DNA from 2 places in the Mesorhizobium sp. LEGMi-168a genome. Region 2 is predicted to be linked to the other one. Evidence: predicted binding sites of a transcription regulator. Region 2 holds the regulator's gene; the other holds the start of a gene.
The links. Region 2 encodes HrcA, which represses chaperone genes, less so after heat shock. Its sites were predicted from a motif close to GTTAGCACTCNCNNNNNGNGAGTGCTAAC; they were not measured.

Region 1: a site for HrcA is predicted at 1,617-1,645, ahead of groES (co-chaperone GroES). Genes of this name have one in related genera too.

The regions. Positions count from the first base shown of each region.
Region 1 is NZ_JBZEGV010000033.1:57,399-64,138, reverse strand. Features, by position in the region: gene groL (chaperonin GroEL) at 1-1,192, opposite strand, end outside; gene groES (co-chaperone GroES) at 1,256-1,552, opposite strand; gene AC4FWB_RS29275 (TetR/AcrR family transcriptional regulator) at 2,028-2,654, opposite strand; gene AC4FWB_RS29270 (MFS transporter) at 2,789-3,973, shown strand; gene AC4FWB_RS29265 (D-arabinono-1,4-lactone oxidase) at 3,987-5,288, shown strand; gene AC4FWB_RS29260 (alanine racemase) at 5,285-6,421, shown strand; gene AC4FWB_RS29255 (helix-turn-helix domain-containing protein) at 6,430-6,740, opposite strand, start outside.
Region 2 is NZ_JBZEGV010000022.1:56,675-64,286, forward strand. Features, by position in the region: gene cysK (cysteine synthase A) at 106-1,086, opposite strand; gene AC4FWB_RS24555 (LysE family translocator) at 1,412-2,029, opposite strand; gene AC4FWB_RS24560 (PQQ-dependent sugar dehydrogenase) at 2,516-3,856, opposite strand; gene AC4FWB_RS24565 (hypothetical protein) at 3,972-4,169, opposite strand; gene hrcA (heat-inducible transcriptional repressor HrcA) at 4,200-5,282, opposite strand; gene rph (ribonuclease PH) at 5,466-6,182, shown strand; gene AC4FWB_RS24580 (VOC family protein) at 6,366-6,776, shown strand; gene rdgB (RdgB/HAM1 family non-canonical purine NTP pyrophosphatase) at 6,776-7,453, shown strand; gene hemW (radical SAM family heme chaperone HemW) at 7,450-7,612, shown strand, end outside.

The DNA of each region.
Region 1 (6,740 bases), on a different contig from region 2:
CGTCAACGCGGTCCTTCTTTTCCTTGACCTCGACCTCGGTCGCGCCGCCGACGCGGATCACCGCGACGCCGCCAGCGAGCTTGGCCAGGCGCTCCTGCAGCTTCTCCTTGTCGTAGTCCGAGGTGGTCTCCTCGATCTGCTGCTTGATCTGGGCGACGCGGCCCTGGATCTCGGCCTTCTTGCCGGCGCCGTCGACGATGGTGGTGTTCTCCTTGGAGATCGACACCTTCTTGGCGCGGCCGAGCATGTTGAGGCCGACATTCTCGAGCTTGATGCCGAGGTCTTCCGAGATGACCTGGCCACCGGTGAGGATGGCGATGTCTTCCAGCATGGCCTTGCGGCGGTCGCCGAAGCCCGGAGCCTTGACGGCGGCGATCTTCAGGCCACCGCGCAGCTTGTTGACGACCAGCGTGGCCAGAGCCTCGCCTTCGACGTCTTCCGAGATGATGAGCAGCGGCTTCGAGGTCTGAACGACGGCTTCCAGGACCGGCAGCATGGCCTGCAGGTTGGAGAGCTTCTTCTCGTGCAGCAGGATGTAGGCGTCTTCCAGATCGGCGACCATCTTGTCGGCGTTGGTGACGAAGTAGGGCGACAGGTACCCGCGGTCGAACTGCATGCCTTCGACGACTTCCAGCTCGGTGTCGGCGGTCTTGGCTTCCTCGACGGTGATGACGCCTTCGTTGCCGACCTTCTGCATCGCTTCCGCGATCATCTTGCCGACCGACTCGTCGCCATTGGCCGAGATCGTGCCGACCTGGGCGACTTCCTCGGAGGTCTTGATCTTCTTGGAGGCCTTGCCGAGCGCGGTGACGACTTCACCGACGGCGAGGTCGATGCCGCGCTTGAGGTCCATCGGGTTCATGCCGGCGGCAACCGCCTTGTTGCCTTCCTGGACGATGGCCTGGGCAAGAACGGTCGCGGTGGTCGTGCCGTCGCCGGCGATGTCGTTGGTCTTCGAAGCGACCTCGCGCACCATCTGCGCGCCCATGTTCTCGAACTTGTCCTCGAGCTCGATCTCCTTGGCGACGGTGACGCCGTCCTTGGTGATGCGCGGGGCGCCGAACGACTTGTCGATGACGACGTTGCGGCCTTTCGGACCAAGCGTCACCTTCACCGCGTCGGCGAGGATGTTGACACCGCGCAGCATGCGCTCACGGGCATCGCGGGAGAATTTTACGTCTTTTGCAGCCATGTTTTAGCTCCTGACTGGGGCTCGGGAAGAGCCTGGAAACTCAGTTGGTGAGGGTGCCGATATTCAGCCGATGATGCCCATGATGTCGGATTCCTTCATGATCAGAAGGTCCTCGCCATTGAGCTTGACTTCAGTGCCCGACCACTTGCCGAAGAGCACACGGTCGCCAGCCTTGACGTCCAGCGGAACGAGCTTGCCGCTTTCGTCGCGAGCGCCGGAGCCGACGGCGATGATCTCGCCTTCCTGCGGCTTCTCCTTCGCCGTATCCGGGATGATGATCCCGCCGGCGGTCTTGGATTCGGATTCGACCCGGCGAACGACCACGCGGTCATGAAGCGGGCGGAACTTGGACTTTGCCATGTTGTCTTCCTCGAATGAGAACGGTGAGAACTGTTCCTCCATCCGGCGAGACCGCCGGATATGAGTTAGCACTCACCCAAGGCGAGTGCTAACGTGGCGCTGAAATAGGCTGGCGGATTGCGAGAGTCAAGAAGCGCGGGGAGGGGTGATCGCGCGAAATTTTTCTGGGCGGTACACCTTGCCGGAAACTCCGGTTTGCCGATGGCCTTTCAATAGGGAAGGCGAAAGCGCCGTGTTTTTTTGGTCCCGCCACAACGCTGACGCTGGCGGGACAACACCCCCCCTCTGTCCTGCCGGACATCTCCCCCGCAAGGGGGGGATTGGCAGCTCCGCCGAAGGCGCTAGTCCTGCAGCGTTGGAGATTGGCGAAAGCCGAAGCGACAGCTGATCTCCCCCCCAAGTGGGGGAGATGTCCGGCAGGACAAAGGGGGGCGCGAAGGAACGCCACGCTTCCTTTCTTCGCAAAAGCCGAATGCTACAAAAACAACCTCAACTGCGCGTGGATGATCGACCGGTAGTCGTCGAGAGTTCGCCGGCCCTCCGCCTCATCCTGCGTCAGCGCCAACCGCACGACGCCGCCGGCGAGCTGGAAGATCAGGAAGACCACCCGCGCGAATGCTTCTCGCCGCTCCGGCTCGATCAGCGGCCCGACCTTCTCGCAGAACATCTCCGCTTGCCGCCTCGTCTCGGCGATATCGAGATGCTGCAGCGCCTTGTCGGCCTGGATGGCGTTCTGCAGATCCTGGATGGCCGGGTCCGCTGCGACACGGGCGTAATAGTCGTCGAGCAGGCGGTCGGCCGCCGCCGTCACGTCGTCCAGTCCGCGGATGCCGGCTATGATGGCGCCGAAGCGTGCGCGGCTTTCCTCGGAAAAACGCTCGTAGAGCATGGCCAGGATCGCCGATTTGCTGGGAAAGTAATGATAGACGGTGGCGATCGGGCCGCCGGCCAGCGCGCCGACTTCCTTCATCGTCACCGCGTCGATGCCTTTTTCGCCGATCAGCCGCATGGTGGTGGCGAGGATCGCGTCGATGCGCTCGCGGCTGCGCTCCTGCTTGGGCCTGCGCCGCGGTTCCGTCGCCGTTCGCCTTGCTTCCGTCATGCGCCAAATCTCACACGGCCAAATCTTACACGAAACGTCCAAATTTCCAGTTGACATGAAACATGATCAAGTATCAGTTTTGTGAAATGCTGACAATCTGTCAGTTTTTGGCGAGCTGCAACGGAGGGCGCCTCGTGACTGTCACCGATGCCGGGCATGTGGAAGAGGGCGACTGGCTGGTCGGCAACCCGACCGGGTTGCAACTGGCCTCGGCGCTCTGGATCGGTTCGGTCGGGCTGCTCATTCTCGGGCTGCAGCCGGTGCTGCTGGGGGCGCTTTACACCGAGGGCCATGTCAGCGGCGACGAGCTGGCGCTGGTCGCCACCGCCGAGATGATTGCCATAGCGATCGGTTCGGCAATCGTCGCCATGCTCTTGCCGGCGCGCAACATGCGCTGGAAGAGCGCGCTGCTCCTGATCCTGCTGGCGCTCGCCAATTTCTGGACGGCCTATGCCGGCAGCGCCAATGCGCTGATTGGCGCTCGTACTCTCGCAGGCTTGGCGGAGGGCGGACTGGTCGCCGTCGCCACCGAGCTGATCGCCCGCTCACGCCGGGCCGAGCGCATCGGCGGCTATTTCGTCACGCTGCAGACGCTGGCGCAATGCGCGCTGGCGCTGCTGCTCGCGCTCTATGCGGTGCCGACCGCCGGCTCGGCCGGGGGCTTTATCGCGCTCGGCGTCGTCTGCCTGCTTTCGCTGGTCGTCGCCTGGACAGTGCCGGACGATTATGCCGACCTGCCGAAGGAAGAGCATTTTGCCAATGTGCTCACCGCGCCCGCGATCACGGCGCTGCTTTCGATCTTTTGCTATTTCATGTTCTTCGGCGCCGTCTGGGCCTTTCTCGAGCCGATTGGCGCGCAGTTCGGCATCGACGGCCGCACCGTCGGCCTGATGGTCTCGGCAAGCCTCGCCACGCAGGTGGTGGGCGCCATGACGGCGACCGTCTTTGAAGCGCGCATCGACTATCGTTTCGCCATTACCATCATCGGTGTTGTGGCGGCGATCAGCTCCGCGCTGCTTGCCTCCGGCCCGGGGCTTTCCGTGTTCTGGGCGGTGGCGTTGGTGATGGGCTTCATCCTGCTCTTCATCGTGCCTTACCAGATCCGCCTGGCGATCACCGCCGACGAGACGCGAACGGCTGTACTTCTCGTACCGGCCGCGCAGCTCTTCGGCCTCGCCATCGGCCCGATCGCCGCTTCGCCGCTGATCGAGGGCGAAAACTTCCGCCCGGTGCCGGAATTCGCCTCGGCAAGCGCGCTCGCCAGCGTGGCGTTGCTCGGCGTTTTCGTGCTGGTCGCGCGGCGCCGCATTCCAGCCTGAGCCGGAGGTGACGATGGCAAGCTCCTGGAGCAACTGGTCGGGCTTCGTGAAGGCCGCACCCAAGCTGATCGCCACACCCGCCGATGCCGGCGAGCTGGCTGAGCTGGTGCGCTCGGCGCCCGGTCCGTTGCGCGTCGCCGGCGCCGGCCATTCCTTCACGCCGCTGGTGCAGTCGGACGGCACCATCGTCTCGCTGGAGAAGATCGAGGGGCTGGTCTCGCACGAGGCCGCAACCAGCTGGGCGCGGGTGAGGGCCGGCACGCGGCTCGGCGCGCTGATGCACATCCTGCAAGGCATCGGCCAGGGCCTGCCTAACATGGGCGACATCGACCGCCAGGCGATCGGCGGCGCGCTGGGCACCGCCACGCATGGCTCCGGCCCGACGCTCGGCGCCTATCATACGCAACTGGAAACGGTGCAGTTCGTCGACGGGCAGGGCAAGTTGCGCGAATATAACCGGGCAGGGGATCAGGACATGATCCACGCCACCGGTGTCGCGCTCGGCGCTTTCGGCGTGCTCACCGAAGTGACGATGAACAACATCCCGACCTACCGGCTGCGCCGCCGCAAATGGGTGCAGCCGATCGGCGACATGCTGCGCGATTTTCAGACGATGATGGCCGCGCATCGTTCGGCGGAGTTCTACTACATCCCGTTTTCCGGCTACGCGCAGTTCATCGCCAGCGACCTGAGCGACGCCGCGCCGACGCCGCGGCCGACCGAGGACGACGAGGGAGGGCTGGCGACGCTGCGCAAGCTGCGCACGGCGCTGCGCTGGCTGCCATGGCTGCGCCGCGCGCTGATCAAGGGCGCGGTGAAAAAGGTGCCGGCCGAGGATTATGTGCAGGACTGGCTCAACGTCTATGCCAGCGACCGCCGGACAAAGTTCAACGAGATGGAATATCACCTGCCTTTCGAGGAAGGCTCGAAGGCGCTGGCCGAGATCATCGAGCTGACGGAAAAACACTTTCCGGAAGTCTATTTCCCGATGGAGGTGCGTTCGGTGGCGCCCGACGATTTCTGGCTTTCGCCCTTCCACAAAAGGCTGACCTGCTCGATCGCCATCCACCACGATGCGGCGAACGACCCGCTGCCCTTCATGCGCGCGGCGGAACCCATCTTCTTGAAATATGGCGGCAGGCCGCATTGGGGAAAGATGCACAGCCTGAAGGCGACGGATTTCAAGAAACTCTATCCGCGCTGGGACGATGCGATGTCGGTACGGCGCGACATCGATCCGGAAAACCGTTTCGTGTCGCCCTACATGGCTGGCCTGTTTGGCATCGAGCCCGGTCCTTTTGGCATCCAACAATGAGCGCGTATTTCGCCGAGCTGTCGAAGGCGCTGAAGGCGGCGGAGATTTTTCGGCCCTGCCTGGTGCTCGACCGCGACCGGCTGGATGGCAATATCGCGCTGGTGACGCAGAGGCTGGCGCCAGGCCTTGCCGTGCGCGTGGTCGACAAGTCGCTGCCTTGCGTGCCGCTGCTTTCGCACATTGCGAAAGCGCTCGGCACCGACCGCTTCATGACCTTCCATCCGCCGGTGACCCAGGCTGTGCTCGACGCTTTTCCCCAGGGCGACCTGCTCTACGGCAAGCCGATGCCGGTCGGCGCGGCCAGGGCCGCGCTCACCCGGGGCGGCGCAGGCTGGCGGTCGCGCGTGTGCTGGCTGATCGACACGCCGGAACGCCTCGCCGAGTATGGCGTGCTTGCCGCCGCGCTCGACACCGAACTGCGCTTCGCTTTCGAGATCGATGTCGGCCTGCACCGCGGCGGTTTTTCCGGTCCCGCAGAGATCGAGGCGCTGACGATCCCCAAGGGTCTGCGCTGCGAAGGCATCATGGCCTATGAGGCGCATGCGCCGGAAATTCCCGGACTGTTCGGCGGCGCGGAAAAAGCGTTGAAGCTAGCATCGGCCAAAGCCGCGGAATTCGTCGCCGCCCTCGATCCGGATCAACGCCGCATCCTCAACATCGGCGGCTCGAAGACGGCGCTGCTGCATGGCGCAGGCATGGCCAACGAAGTGTCGATCGGCTCCGCCTTCGTGCTGCCGAGCGACTTCGATACGCCCGGCCTCGACGGCTTCCAGCCGGCGGCGTTCATCGCGACACCGATCCTGAAGACGCTCGATCCGGTGCTGCCTGGTCCGGCGGCGATTTCCAGGACGCTGCAGGCGCTCGGGCTTTTCCCGCGCAAGGGTTGCTATCTCTATGGCGGCAAATGGATGGCCGAGCCGGTGTTCCCCGAAGGCATGAAGCCGAACGGGTTGATCGGGCTGTCGTCCAACCAGCAGTTCATGGGGCTGCCGGCCGGGGCGAATGTGAAGCCCGGAGACTATGCTTTTCTGAGGCCGACGCAGAGCGAGGCGGTGCTACAGCATTTTGCCTCGATTGCCGTGTTTTCCGGCGGACGGATTGTCGAGTTCTGGCCGGCGCTGCCGATGGGGTGAGGGCGGCACTATCCGGCCGCCGCCTCTCTCTCATCCTTGGCCAAATGATACGGGTGGATCAGTATCTCTGCCGGGATATGCCATTCGCGATTGAGCTTGAATGCCATGTCCATGGTGAGCGCGCGCTTGCGGCTCAGGATTTCGGAGGCGCGCGAAGCTGAACCCAATAGTTGCACGAGCGCCGCCCGATTGAGGTTGGCCATTTCCATATGGGCGACAATTGCGTCCACGGGGTCGGGTTCCTCGATAGGGTAGTGCTTGGCTTCGTAAGCCTCGATAAGGGCAGCCAGGACATCGAAGCGGTCGGCCTCAGGGCTGC
Region 2 (7,612 bases):
TGAGCGAGGCGCCGAAACGGCCAATCTCCCCCCTTGTGGGGGAGATGCCCGGCAGGGCAGAGGGGGGCGCGAAGGATCGCTACGGATCCGTTCGAAATCGCTGACCTACGCCCCCAGCCCGTCGAACAGGATCGTCGAGAGATAGCGCTCGGCGAAGGACGGGATGACGACGACGAGGTTCTTGCCCTTGTTCTCCGGCCGCGAGCCGACGACGATGGCCGCCTGCAGCGCTGCGCCCGACGAGATGCCGACCGGCACGCCTTCGAGGCGGGCGACGAGGCGCGCATTGGCGACCGAATCCTCGTTCGAGACCCTGACGATCTCGTCATAGATCGAGGTGTCGAGAATCTTTGGCGCGAAGCCGGCGCCGATGCCCTGGATCTTGTGCGGACCGGGCTGGCCGCCGGAGAGGACCGGCGAGGCTTCCGGCTCGACCGCCACGACATGCACCGAGGGCTTGCGCTTCTTCAGCACCTGGCCGACGCCGGTGATGGTGCCGCCGGTGCCGATGCCGGCAACGAAGATATCGACCTCGCCACTGGTGTCGTTCCAGATCTCCTCGGCCGTGGTGCGGCGGTGGATTTCCGGATTGGCCGGGTTCTCGAACTGCTGCGGGATGATGGCGTTGGGCAGCGTCGCGGCGAGCTCATCAGCCTTGGCGATGGCGCCCTTCATGCCTTTCGGCCCTTCGGTCAGCACCAGCTCGGCGCCGAGCAACGCCAGCATCTTGCGCCGCTCGACCGACATGGTCTCCGGCATGGTCAGGATCAGCTTGTAGCCCTTGGCGGCGGCGGCGAAGGCCAGCGCGATGCCGGTGTTGCCGGAGGTCGGCTCGATCAGCGTGGTCTTGCCGGGCGCGATCTTGCCGGCCTCCTCCAGCGCCTCGATCATCGAAACGCCGATGCGGTCCTTGACCGAGGCGATCGGGTTGAAGAATTCGAGCTTGGCGAGCACGTTGGCGACGATGCCCTTTTCCTTGGCGAATTTATCCAGCCGCACCAGCGGCGTGTCTCCAATCGTCTCGGTGATCGAATTGAAGATGCGGCCGCGGCCGGGGACGCGCGCGGAGGTGACGGGCTTGTTCATTGGTTTCGCTCCCAAGGCAATGGCATAGGCAGACAGAATAATGCTTTCAGCCGCGCAAGATAGGCTGGCGGCCGAAAATATCCGAGTGGGGCGGTTGCTGAAAACCGCGGCACGCCGGAAATGCATTTTCCGGATTGGCCCGTTTTCGGAATGCTTTCGCCGAAATCAAGGCAACTGCGCACCAAGGTGTGTTGAGATTCAGGTCAGGCCGAGCTGAGAAGGGTGGGTTCCGAGAACCGGAGCGGAGCGTACTTGAAGTACGTGAGCACCGGAAGCGCAGGAAACCGCGCTTCGCAGGCCGGCCTCACCTGAATATCAATACACCTTATTGGCGGGCCGCGATTGCCGCTGCCGCACCCATCATGAAGCCGGCGGCGGTGCGGTTCAGCACCTTCAGCGCACGCGGCGATTTCAGGAACCAGCGCGCCTTGGCGGCCAGCGCCAGATAGGGCACCAGCACGACGAACAGGACAACGACGGTGAGCGCTACCAAGATGCCGTAGTCGGCCAGCGTGATGGTCTTCAGGTCGACGATGGTCGGCGTGATGGCGAGATAGAAGATCATCGTCTTCGGGTTGCCGAGCGTGACCGTCAGCCCGGCAATGAAGCTCGCCACGAAACCGCCCTTGGCCTTCCGCCCCTCGATGTTTTCGGGCGAGATGCCGCTGGTCCAAAAGCGCCAGGCAAGGAAAGCGAGATAGGCGACGCCGGCCCATTTGATGGCGAGGAAGACCATGCCGAAGGTCTGCGCGACGAAGGCCAGGCCGAGCACGACGGCGGTGAGATAGGTGATGTCGCCGAGCATCAGGCCGAACGACATCGCCAGCGAGGAACGGAAGCCGGAGCCGAGCGCACGGGCAACCAGCGCCGTGACGCCAGGACCCGGAATTGCGGCGGCGATGCCGAGCGCGGCGCTATAGGCGAGAAATCCGGTGAGTGTCATGATTCTAGACCGTGGGGACCGATGTCGAGCCGGGCTTTTATCATGATGTCGGGTCGACGGTAATTCCCTTGCGGCGAGATTCGTTGCGCCAACTCAACGGGAGCCGGTTCCCCGGCACAGGAATTTTGACCGGTCGGCTATGCTCGCGTTGCCGATCGCATGCCTTCGAGATTGGCCGAAACGGCGAAACCTTCGTCATTCTAGGGCGAAGCAAGGAGCGGAGCGACGCGCGCAGACCCTAGAATCCATGCCGTTACATACGAGCGCTGCTGCGGTGCAAAATTCTGCTCCGCTGCACGCTTCGGTCAAGGTCACGGCATGGATCCCAGGGTCTCCGCGACGCCGCTTCGCGGCTGCTCCGCCCAGGGATGACGAGGTTGGGGAGGCCTCCGCCAATCTCCCGCGTTTGCGCTGATTTCATGGAAATGAGCGGTGAAAGCCTTGCTCTTCGATTGTGGCAGCCTCTAAAATCCCTCTGTCGAGGAGCTATCCACCATAACTGACGCGCCAGATCGTGCCGTTGCCGTCCTCGGTCAGGATCAGCGCGCCGTCCTTCGCCACGGCCACGCCCACCGGCCGGCCCCAGACCTCGTCATCCGAGATGACGAAGCCGGTGGCGAAATCCTCATATTCGCCGGTCGGCTTGCCGTCCTTGAATTTCAGCCGCACCACCTTGTAGCCGGTGCGGACGCCGCGGTTCCACGAACCATGCAAGGCGACGAAGGCGTCGCCCTTGTAGTCGGCCGGGAAGTTGCCGCCTTCATAGAAAGCGATGTTGAGCGGCGCCGAATGCGCCTGTACCAGTACATCAGGCACCGTGACCTTGCCGGCGAGATCGGGCCGCGCGCCCTTGTGGCGCGGATCCTCGTTGTCGCCGATATAGTACCAGGGCCAGCCATAGAAGGCGCCGTCCTTGACCGCCGTGGCGTATTCGAAAGGCACGTTGTCGCCCAGTTCGTCGCGCTCGTTGACGACGCACCAGAGCGCGCCCGTCGCCGGCTGCACGGTCATGCCCGAGCAGTTGCGCAGGCCGGTGGCGACCATCCTGCGGTTCTTGCCGTCTGGATCGAAGGCGAGCACGTCGGCGCGGCCTTCCTCGGCACCCCAGGTGGCGCCGAGCGGCTCGGACCGCGCCCATTCCTCGACACCACCCTTCGGCCTCGCGCCCATATCCTCGGCGATGTTGGAGCCGGAGCCGACCGACAGATAGAGCGTCTTGCCGTCGGGCGAGAAGGCGATGTCGCGTGTCCAATGATGACTGGCCGGAATCTTGGCGACGATGGTTTCCGGCCTGCCCGACGCTTGCATGTCGCCCTCGCGATAGGGAAAGCGCACGATGCTGTTGCTGTTGGCGACATAGACCCATTGCGGCTTGTCGCCCGGTGGATAGAAGGCAATGCCGTAGGGCTGGGTGAGGCCCTTGGCGAAGACGGCTTTCTCGGCGGGCTTCGCGCTGCCTTCCGTCAGCCGATAGACCCTGATTTGATTGGCCTCGCTGTCGGCGACGAAGAGGTCGCCGTTCGGCGCCACGCGCACGACACGCGGATTGTCGATGCCGGAAGCGACGAGCTCGACAGAGAAGCCGGCCGGCACGACGGGCTTGGCATCCGCAGGGCGGTCGGCGAGGCCGGCGCTATTCGACGAGGATTCGGCGACATTCGGCTGCTGGAGATCGTCCGGCTTGATCAGACGCCGCACGCCTGGCCGGTCGGCCTTCCAATCACCGAAGGCCTTTTGTCCGGTGAGCAAAGGTTGGTCGGCCTGCTGCGCGAAAGCGCCGGTAGCCAGAAGCAGGACAACGCCTGCAAGGCCAGCAATCCTTGTCATGCCGTTCTCCGTCATTCGCCGACGCGCCTTGTCAGCACAACCAGACAGCAGATATCGGGCTGGCGCTGCAAAAGAGAAGCGCGGGCACGCAGATTTGACGGGAATTCCCGGCCGGTCAGCTCTCTTCGACGTCGAAATCCTCGTCGAGCCGCTTTTCCAGCGCGACCAGATCGGCCGGCAGCGGCAGACCCATGGCGCGCATTTCCCTGAGCTTCTCGCGCAGCTGCTCCTGGATTTCGTGCTCGTCCTCGGGCTGGTTCACCATTTCCTCGAGAAGCAGGCTGATCTGGGCCTTGAACGATTCCAGCGCCATTTCCACCCTCCTTACGGCGATCGTGCTCGCCTATCTCAGCATGCGCGAAATCAATTGGGCAGTATAGTCGACCATCGGCACGATGCGCGCATAATTGAGCCGGGTCGGGCCGATGACGCCAAGCGCACCGACGACGCGCGCGTCCTTGTCGCGATAGGGCGCGACGACCAGCGACGAGCCGGACAGCGAAAACAGCTTGTTCTCCGAGCCGATGAAGATGCGCACGCCAGGCCCCTCCTCGGCAAGGTCGAGGAGCTGCAGCAGGCCGTCCTGCGTCTCCAGATCCTCGAACAGATGGCGCAGCAGTTCGAGGTCGGCCTGGGCGGTGACGTTCTCCAAGAGGTTGGCTCGGCCGCGCACGATGAGGCGCGCCGGCAGGCCGCTTTCCGCCCCGGCCCAGACCGCGAGGCCCTTCTCGACCAGCTCCTGCGACAGCGTGTCGAGGGCCGCCCTGGTCTCGTCCTTGATGCGGGCGATCTCGATGCGCGCCTCGGCCAGCGTGCGGCCGCGGATATGGGCGTTGAGGAAATTGGAAGCCTCATGCAGCTGCGAGACGGTGATGCCGGCCGGCAGGTCGACGACCCGGTTCTCGACGTCGCCGCTCTGCGACACCATGACGGCCAACGCCTTGGTGGGCTCGAGCTGGATGAACTCGATATGCTTCAGCGCCACCTCGTTCTTGGCCGCGAGCACCAGCCCGGCGCCGCGCGACATGCCGGACAGCATCTGGCTCGCCTCGGTCAGCATATGCTCCAGCGTGGCGCCCGAGCCCGAGGCGCGCACCTGCGCCTCGATGACGCGGCGCTCCTCGTCGGAGAGATCGCCAAGCTCCATGAAGGCGTCGACGAAGAAGCGCAGCCCGGTCTGGGTCGGCAGACGGCCGGCCGATATATGCGGGGCGTAGATCAGGCCCAGATGCTCGAGGTCGCTCATCACGTTGCGGATGGTGGCCGGCGACAGCGACGAGGGCAGGATGCGCGACAGGCTGCGCGAGCCGACCGGCTCGCCGTCGCGCAGATAGGAATCGACAATCCGCCTGAAGATGTCGCGCGACCGCATGTCGAGCGACTGAAGGACGGGTGGCTGCGAAGTTGGGTCGACTGCCTTGTTCATTCCGGCCAGAAACCTCCGCCTAAAAGATATAGACTTCCGCCCCACAGGCGCAACCCGGCCTGCTCTCCTTGCGCCTCGTTTGCTTTGTGCCCTTTTCCTTTGCGCCCCCTTTTTCTTTGCGCCAGGCGCCGCATGCGTCTACAAGCCGCCGACGAATCCGAGAAAAGAACAGAAAGAGCCTCGATGCGCCCCTCCAAACGCCAAGCCGACGAAATGCGCGCCATCTCCTTCGAGCGCGGCGTCTCCAAGCATGCCGAAGGCTCGTGCCTGGTGAAGTTCGGCGACACGCATGTCTTGTGCACGGCGAGCCTGGAGGAAAAGGTGCCGGCCTGGATGCGCAATTCCGGCAAGGGTTGGGTGACGGCGGAATACGGCATGCTGCCGCGCTCGACCGGCGAGCGCATGCGCCGCGAGGCCTCCGCCGGTAAGCAGGGCGGCCGCACGCTGGAGATCCAGCGGCTGATCGGCCGCTCTTTGCGAGCCGTGGTCGACCTGCAGGCGCTGGGCGAGCAGCAGATCACCGTCGATTGCGACGTCATCCAGGCCGATGGCGGCACCCGCACCGCTTCGATCACCGGCGGCTGGGTGGCGCTCTACGACTGCCTGCGCTGGATGGAAGCCCGCCAGATGGCCAGCGTTTCCAAGGTACTGAAGGATCATGTCGCGGCGATTTCCTGCGGCATTCATGACGGCCAGCCGGTCATCGACCTCGACTATCTCGAGGATTCCTCGGCCGGCACCGACGCCAATTTCGTCATGACCGGCAAGGGCGGCATCGTCGAGATCCAGGGCACGGCGGAGGGCGAGCCGTTTTCCGAAGAGCAGTTTGCCGCGCTGATGGGATTGGCCAAGAAGGGCATTTCGCGGCTGGTGAGCTTGCAGCAGATGGCGGTGGCGTAAATCTGAAATGCCGAGCTTGAGCGCCCCCCTCGGTCCTGCCGGACATCTCCCCCTCAAGGGGGGAGATTGGCAGCTTCCGCGCTCCGCTCAGTCCTGCAACGTAGGTGATTGGCGAAAGCCGCAATCGCGGCTGATCTCCCCCCATGTGGGGGAGATGGCCGGCAGGCCAGAGGGGGGCGCCTCGTGACTCCCTCCGCGATCCTGGAATCGGCCCTCTACGTCACCGACTTGCACGCTGCCGAACAATTCTACCGCGACATCATCGGCCTCAACATCGTGGGCAAGGTCGAAGGCCGCCACGTCTTCTTCCGCTGCGGCAACGGCGTGCTGCTGCTGTTCAACGCGGAGGCGACCAAAATCCCGCCGGCGCCCGATGCCAGGCTGGCGGTGCCGCCGCACGGCACGGTCGGCAACGGCCATCTCTGTTTTGCGGCGACTGCCGACGAGATCGCCGGATGGCGCGAGCATCTCACGGCGAACAACATCGCCATCGAAAGCGATTTCGAATGGCCGCAGGGCGGACATTCGATCTATATCCGCGACCCTTCGGGCAATTCCATCGAGTTCGCCGAGCCAAGGATCTGGGGTCTTTGATGCATTCTCTCAACGGACAGAAGATCGTCGTCGCCAGCCACAATGAAGGCAAGCTGCGCGAATTCGCCGACCTGATGGCGCCGTTCGGCTTCGAGGCGAAGTCGGCCAAGGAATATGGCCTGCCGGAACCAGACGAAACCGGCACGACCTTCGAGGAGAATGCCTATATCAAGGCATATGCGGCCGCCAAGGCGACCGGCCTGCCGGCGCTCTCCGATGATTCAGGCCTTTGCGTCGACGCGCTCGACGGCGCGCCGGGCGTCTACACCGCCAACTGGGCCGAGACGCCCGACGGCACACGCGATTTCGGCATGGCGATGCAGCGCACCGAAGTGGCGCTGCAGGAGGTCGGCGCGACCGAACCGGCGCAGCGCAGCGGCCGCTTCGTCGCCGTCATCTGCCTCGCCTTCCCGGACGGCGAGGCAGAATATTATCGCGGCGAGGCCGAAGGCACGCTGGTGTGGCCGCCGCGCGGCACGCTCGGCTTCGGCTACGATCCGGTGTTCCTGCCCAACGGCTTCGACAAGACCTTTGGCGAGATGAGCGCGGAGCAAAAGCACGGCTGGAAGCCCGGCCAGGCAACCGCTCTTTCGCATCGTGCTCGCGCCTTCCAGAAATTCGCGCAAGCCCGCCTGGACTTACGGCGCTTGGATTTGGCGCGGCTCGACTCAAGATGATCGGCACCGGCCAGACCATGCCGCTCGACCGCAGCCCCGGCTTCGGTGTCTATATCCATTGGCCGTTCTGCGCGGCCAAATGCCCTTACTGCGACTTCAACAGCCATGTTCGCCACCAGCCCGTCGACCAGGAGCGTTTTGCGCGCGCCTTCGAAACGG